3 regions of the Ruegeria sp. CDSA033 genome follow, and region 2 is predicted to be linked to each of the others. Evidence: riboswitches for the same ligand, from Rfam matches in the RefSeq annotation. Region 2 holds a riboswitch; each other region holds the start of a gene.
The links. A riboswitch is a leader RNA that binds a small molecule or an ion and turns the genes downstream of it on or off. The one in region 2 is predicted to bind cobalamin.
Positions count from the first base shown of each region.

Region 1: another riboswitch for cobalamin. It lies ahead of AC2FLA_RS10765 (hypothetical protein); the one in region 2 lies ahead of AC2FLA_RS16825 (DUF1636 family protein).
Region 3: another riboswitch for cobalamin. It lies ahead of AC2FLA_RS07585 (DUF1636 family protein); the one in region 2 lies ahead of AC2FLA_RS16825 (DUF1636 family protein).

Region 1 covers NZ_JBXWQI010000006.1:145,433-147,627, reverse strand. The annotation lists gene AC2FLA_RS10770 (alpha/beta hydrolase family protein) at 1-589, opposite strand, end outside; cobalamin riboswitch at 734-953, shown strand; gene AC2FLA_RS10765 (hypothetical protein) at 1,038-1,445, shown strand; gene AC2FLA_RS10760 (protein-tyrosine phosphatase family protein) at 1,453-1,950, opposite strand; gene AC2FLA_RS10755 (DNA polymerase III subunit gamma/tau) at 2,108-2,195, shown strand, end outside.
Region 2 covers NZ_JBXWQI010000014.1:50,582-52,776, forward strand. The annotation lists gene AC2FLA_RS16815 (protein-L-isoaspartate O-methyltransferase family protein) at 1-375, opposite strand, end outside; tRNA gene AC2FLA_RS16820 (tRNA-Cys) at 603-676, shown strand; cobalamin riboswitch at 963-1,172, shown strand; gene AC2FLA_RS16825 (DUF1636 family protein) at 1,257-1,646, shown strand; gene cobW (cobalamin biosynthesis protein CobW) at 1,643-2,195, shown strand, end outside.
Region 3 covers NZ_JBXWQI010000004.1:143,719-145,913, forward strand. The annotation lists gene AC2FLA_RS07580 (ABC transporter ATP-binding protein) at 1-454, opposite strand, end outside; gene AC2FLA_RS07585 (DUF1636 family protein) at 451-807, opposite strand; cobalamin riboswitch at 909-1,114, opposite strand; gene AC2FLA_RS07590 (bifunctional enoyl-CoA hydratase/phosphate acetyltransferase) at 1,263-2,195, shown strand, end outside.

The sequences.
Region 1 (2,195 bases), on a different contig from region 2:
ATTTGCGCCACTGCCAGTAGACACGCGCCGGGAGGTCCGAGCCGAACCCAAGTGCCTTGCCCGGCAGGTATCCCAATGCCTTAACCAGCAATGGCGGGTGGGCATACCAGAACATTGTCGCCAGTGCGCGATACGGCCAGGGGTGGTCGGATACCGTCACCAAACCTGAACAGACACAGATCATCCGGTCGATCTGCTCAATATCGGGCTGAATTGGCCCCAGCATTCCACCCACCGAATGGCCAATGCTCCACTGCTGGGCGGCGGGAAATCTGCGCCGCATTTCGGCGCGAGCAGCGGGCATGTCGATCAACGCCCAGTCAGCCATCGTGGCCTGCGAATCGCGCAGGCGCCCGCGTAGAGAGTGGCCAAAATCGCGATAGTCATAGGTCAGACAGGCCATACCCTGTTCTTCCACCAACCACCGCGCAAAATGCTGGTAATAGTCGCGCGGTACGCCTGTGGCGGCATGGACTACAACCGCCACATCAGGTGCCGAGGCAGGCATATACAGCCGTGCCGACAGTTCGGCGTCTCCGGCAGAAAACGTGAAATCTTCGGTCAAAACGACCGGAGTGTTGTCCAACATGGTGCCCTCGCAAGCATCTGAACTATTCGGTTCACATATGGCATATCGGCGCTTTTGCGCGACTGGAGTCAACAGATTTTCAAAGTGACCAAGCGTCCACTTGAACGATGGAAAACAGCCCGCTTGACTCAAGCCACTTACAACCGCTAGCGATGAGGTGATGGTTCTCGTCCTTATATTGGGGCGGGATGAAAAGGGAACTCGGTGCGGTCCAGCCCGGCAATGCCGGAACGGACCAAGGCCGCGACTGCCCCCGCAACTGTAAGCGGTAAGCAATGCCGAAATACCACTGGCCGAAAGGCTGGGAAGGTCGGCAAAGCAATGACCCGCAAGTCAGGAGACCTGCCATCAAAGTAAAAACCGAAACTCGGGCGGGGTGTCCGGGCAGGTCTTCAGTACGCTGAGTTCCCTGTTCCACGTCCCCCGCTCACCGCGCGGAGGGCGCATTATGATCTGGAAGACAACGACCCACGAATTCACCGCCACCCTGTGCCAGAAAACGGGGAAAACCTGCCCCGCATTGGCCCAAATGGCTCGGGCCTTGGCCGAGGCGATGGCAACAGCACAACCAATGACGACCAGCGAATTTGAGGTGGACGGCTCCAGCGAACTGACCCATTGCGATGAGGGTTGCACCGCACGGTTTCGCGCCAGCCCGGCCCGGATCAGGGTCTATTGCGGGACAAACACAGGCGACTCAGCCGACACGTTGGACGAATACGCCGATATGATGTTCGGCCCTGACTTTTCCACTCTGCCTGCTGGTGTTTTGGCGGCCTTGCCTTGCGCCATGCTTCAGGCATCGGCCCTTGCACCGCGTCCATCGCATCAGGTTGTTCAACAAGCCACGGCCTGATCCTAGTTCACCGATCGCTCTGGGCCGGTTTCATGGCCCAAGCCTTCTGCTCATCCGTTTCCACCGCGCATGGTCGGGCCAAGCGCAGCCGGTTTAGCGCGTGGTTTGGATCTTCGCCACATTCCACCATGAGCCTCAGCGCGACCATCCCCGACCGCCCACAACCGCCACGGCAATGCACCAGCACGCGTCCACCGTCGGACAGAACCTGCCGGGCGGCTGCGCTGGCTTGGGGCCAAAGAGTTTCGATTGGCTGGGGCGGCGCGCCAAAGTCCTCGACCGGAAGATGCACCCAGGTAGCGGGTCTGCTTTGAACGTCTCTACCAAAACTGCCTGCACCGACCGGCTGCATCTCGGCCTCAGTGGTCATTGAAATCACCAGATCGGGGTTCCAGTCCTGTATCACCCTTAGATCGTCCACATACCCACCGCCGCCGCCAGGCAAAGGGGACAGCGCCAAGGTGCCTGAGCCAACAGGCAGCGCGTAGATTGCAAATTTTGCCAAAGCTTATGCTCCTACTGCCACCAGCCCACCAAATTTTGACAGCCGGTTTATCCCGCTTACAGACGCTGTCCAAACCGAAATTCCACAAAGGCTGCTGTGGACGTGGGCGGCCCGGGTCTCTACGCTACATTTCTGACACGAATCTGACAGAGCAGACATGACCGAAACGCCCAGCCCCGCCTATCAGGTTCTTGCCCGCAAGTACCGCCCTGAAACCTTTGCAGATCTGGTTGGACAGGACGCAA
Region 2 (2,195 bases):
TGCCTCCGCCTCCATCAGGATAGACTGAGATTCGGCCGCCAGATTTTCGTCTTCCTCTACGGCAACAACCAGCTGTGCCATGCGCGCGGCAACGGCGGTCGAATACCCCAAGGCCGGAGCGATATCCAAAACCGACTCGTCGTTGGAGATATTTAATATGTCCAGCATCTTAGCCAGGGTCCGCGGCTCCAACATGCAGCGCCCATCACCCAGTTCGATCAATCCCTCGACATAAGCCGCCTCGCGCTGTGCATCCGGCACGAAATTCTCGCGCTTGACGGTCAGCATCGCGTCTATGATGGGAAACTTCGTGACATCAGAAGGACGTATCTGCGTATCGACCATCGTCCGGCGGCGGGCTGCGAAATCTGTCATTGGATCGCTCATCTTGCTCCCTTGGGTGATTGAGTTCTGCCACATCCTTGAAAAACCGGCAACGGCCCAGACACGGAAACTTTCCAATCTTCACAAGATACAACGTCGCAACCAAAGACTAAGTTGGCACCCGGCCCTGAAATTTGCGCTCCCCCCTCTGGACGCTCCTGTCGAAAGCTGCTAAAACGCCGATCACACCACGGCAAGTATTTGATTTTACTTGAAAAGGCGAGTTGGCGGAGTGGTGACGCAGCGGATTGCAAATCCGTGTACACCGGTTCGATTCCGGTACTCGCCTCCATTTATTTCCAAGCACTTAGCTTTCTGCGCTGCTTTCGCAATTTCGGACGCCTAAAGTTCAGTATCAGATGCATGTTGCGATTGCGGGTCCAGCGATTCCATTTACACAACCGCACTACTTGATTGCCAAACCGAGAAGTGCTGAATCATCTGCGACGGCCGGGCTGAATTGCGCCTCGCTGCGTGATCGGATCGCATCGGATGCCGCTGACTGACTTCGGCAAGTCGCTTTTCTGACGTAGCGGGTTTTCAAACCCCAGTCGTGCTTGACAAGCCCCCTGCCCGTGCCGCATGTCGCATGCGTTGGTGTCCATCCCCGGATGGATGAAAAGGGAATGTGCCAGCGGTTATTCCGCCAAGCACAGCCGCCCCCGCGACCGTGACCGGAGAGGGTGCCCAAAGCCACTGGCCTAATAGGCCGGGAAGGCGGGACATCCAACAGAGGCTCGCCTCTGACATCCGCAAGCCGGGAGACCTGCCAGCACCCGAAGTTGAAACCGGGCGGGGTGTTCCGGTGTCGGGTCCATGTGCAGACGCGTGGCCCGCATGAAACCCCGTCCCCCGTATAAAGGATGAGGGGGATGAGAGACGTGACCGAGACCGCACCAGTCGAGTTGCTGGTCTGCACGACATGCCGCCGTGGGTTACCTATCGAAGATGACGCCCAGCGACCCGGCACTTTGCTGCATAAAGCACTTGAACAGGCTGGCTTGCCGGACGGCGTCGACCTGAAACCGGTGGAATGTCTGTCGAACTGTGGTCAGGGATGCTCGATCGTTTTGCGTGGCGGCCCGTCCCGATGGACCTTCGTTTATGAAAACCTCGACGAGACCGACCATGTCGAGACCATCGTTGAAGGCGTCACCAAGTATCTAGCCGCTGAAGACGGTCTGGTGAAATGGCGCGAACGCCCCGAACATTTCCGCAAAAACTGTGCGGCCCGCATTCCCCCGATTGGAGCCCTGAAATGAGCAACCTTGAAAAACTCCCCGTCACTGTGATCACCGGCTTTCTGGGCTCGGGCAAAACCACGCTGGTCAAACACCTGATGCAGAATCCGCAGGGCAAGCGCCTGGCCGTTATCGTCAACGAGTTTGGTGATGTGGGTGTGGATGGCGATATCCTGAAATCCTGCGCCATTCCGGATTGCCCGGCGGAAAACATCATGGAACTTGCCAATGGCTGCATCTGCTGCACCGTAGCCGATGATTTCATCCCGACCATTGAGGCGCTGATGGCGCTGGAGCCGCGCCCCGATCACATCCTGATCGAAACGTCCGGTCTCGCCCTGCCCAAGCCGCTGCTCAAGGCGTTTGATTGGCCCGATATCCGCTCGAAAATCACCGTTGATGGTGTGATCGCTCTGGCGGACGCCGAGGCCGTCGCCGCTGGGCGTTTCGCACCAAATGTCGAAGCCGTGGACGCCCAGCGCCTGGCTGACGACTCGATCGACCACGAAACGCCCCTGTCTGAGGTGTTCGAGGATCAGATCTCCTGCGCGGATATCATCCTGCTGACCA
Region 3 (2,195 bases), on a different contig from region 2:
TATGAGCGCGCTGGCGTTCCCCGCCGGATAACACGGCCATCCGCTTGTCGGCGAGGGCGACGAGTCCGGTCAGTTTCAGGATGCGGTCCAATTCCAAGGCGTGTTCAGCGGCAGATTGATCGGCACGGATCGGGATTTGCCCAAGGGCCACATAATCGCGCAGGAACAAACGCCCGTCCGGCGATTCCTGCTGACTGACTACGGCGATCATTCGGGCGCGGTCCATCGCTGAAAGCTGCCGAAGGCTGCGCCCCTTTACCAAAACGTCCCCCAGCACAATCTCTTCACCGCCGCACAAAAGATTCAGCAACGTTGTCTTGCCCGCACCGTTTGGGCCGGCAATTGCCAGGGTTGCCCCTTCATTCAGTTCGAAATTGACGTTTTGCAGCAGTACGTCGCCGTTCAGGGCGTAATACTCCAGCCCGCGCGCCTCAAGGAAAGCTCCGCAAGTCATACGCTTGTCTCCAGCTTTAGCCGTGGTAGGCGCGCCAGGGTCTTTTCAAGAAGGGCAGGCGGGCGCTGCGATGCGTTGGTCCAACCATCCGTGCTCCGGTGGTATTGATGTGCAAATTCGGCCAAAGCATCCACGTCCTCAGCCGATTGGATGTCACCGAAAAGGTACTGCGCTTTGTCTAGTGCCTGAAACCCGACGGTTGTGGGCCGACCGCAACCGGCCATGCAGGAAATGCTGCGGATGTCAAAACTGGATGGAAGCTTGCTTGCAAGCGCAGCGCGCAATGAATCCGCCCGGTCAGAGCCCTTGCAGGTCTCGCAAATCAGAAGGAAATGATCAGGACTGATCGACATGGCCCACTCCGCCTGTTGCCAAGCGCGGACAGAAGGTGCCAATCATGTCATCACGTCTTAGACGTGTCATAAAGCCTCCTTCCAGGACGCCCCGCCCCGGGTTGGTTGAACATCGGATGGTAGGTCTCCTGACTTGCGGGTCGTGGCTTGGCCATCCTTCCCGACCCATTTTGGGCCAGTGGGTATTTGGCGTCGCTCACCGCTTACAGTTGCGGGGGCAGTCACGGACTTGGCGCTTGTTGGCAACCTCACCGTATTCCCTTTTCATCCCTTGGCGAACCATAGGGAACCATCGCGGTGATGCTTGCCCGAGTTCCGAATTTGGGTCAAGCGATAATCCGCGCCGCCCCACGAGCAGAGGTCATTTGTCATTTGCTAATGATCTGACTACGCTGCGTCGCAGAAATGTTTGGGCAAAGGTGGATATGTTCTGGTTCCGCGGGGCGGAACATCCAATGTTTGAAACGACGAACACGCATTCAAAAACAAAGCCGGACGAGATGAAAATTCAAGAAAACAGAACCTATTCTCAACTGAAGGTAGGCGACAAGGCGCAGGTCACCCGATTGTGCACCGTGGACGACTTGTACGCGTTTGCCTCGGCTTCGGGTGACCACAACCCGCTGAACCTGGCGGCCTATGACGGAGATGGAGATGGGCACCCCGAGGCTGTCGCGCCCGCTTTGTGGCCCGCGGGCCTGGTGGCTGCAGTAATTGGAAACATCTTACCGGGGGCCGGTACGCAAACACGTCGGGCGGACCTGAGTTTTCATGCTCCGGTTATGGCGGGCGAAGAACTGACCGCTTTTGTGGCTGTGACCGAAAAGCGTGAAGACGGCGACCTGACCTGTTCCGCCGAAGTGCGCCGGGTCGGGGATAACGCATTGATCCTAAGCGGCACCGTACAGGTCACGCCACCGTCGCGGCATTTGACCTTCGACTCGGTCGAGGTGCCGGGACTGATCGTTCAGCGTCACCGGCATTTCGACGCTTTGTTGGAAAAGGCACGTCCTCTGGACCCGATGCCCACAGCGATCGTCGCCCCGGAAGAACCGAATTCGCTAGGCGGCGCATTGCTCGCCTTGGAAAACGGCATCATTACTCCGATTTTGGTGGGCGACCCGGACAAAATCACCGCCGCTGCCGCCCATCTTGGGGCCGATTTGTCCGGAGTTGAAATCATTGAAGCGCGAGGCCACGAAGTGGCCGCCCAACGCTCGGTCGGGCTGGTCGTTGAAGGTAAGGCCCGGATGCTGATGAAGGGTCATTTGCACACGGATGTCTTGTTACGCGCCGTTCTGCGCAGGGAAAAAGGTCTGAGAACCGGGCGGCGGCTGTCGCATGTGTTCGTGATGGACGTGCCAGGCATGTCTCGGCCCATCATGGTT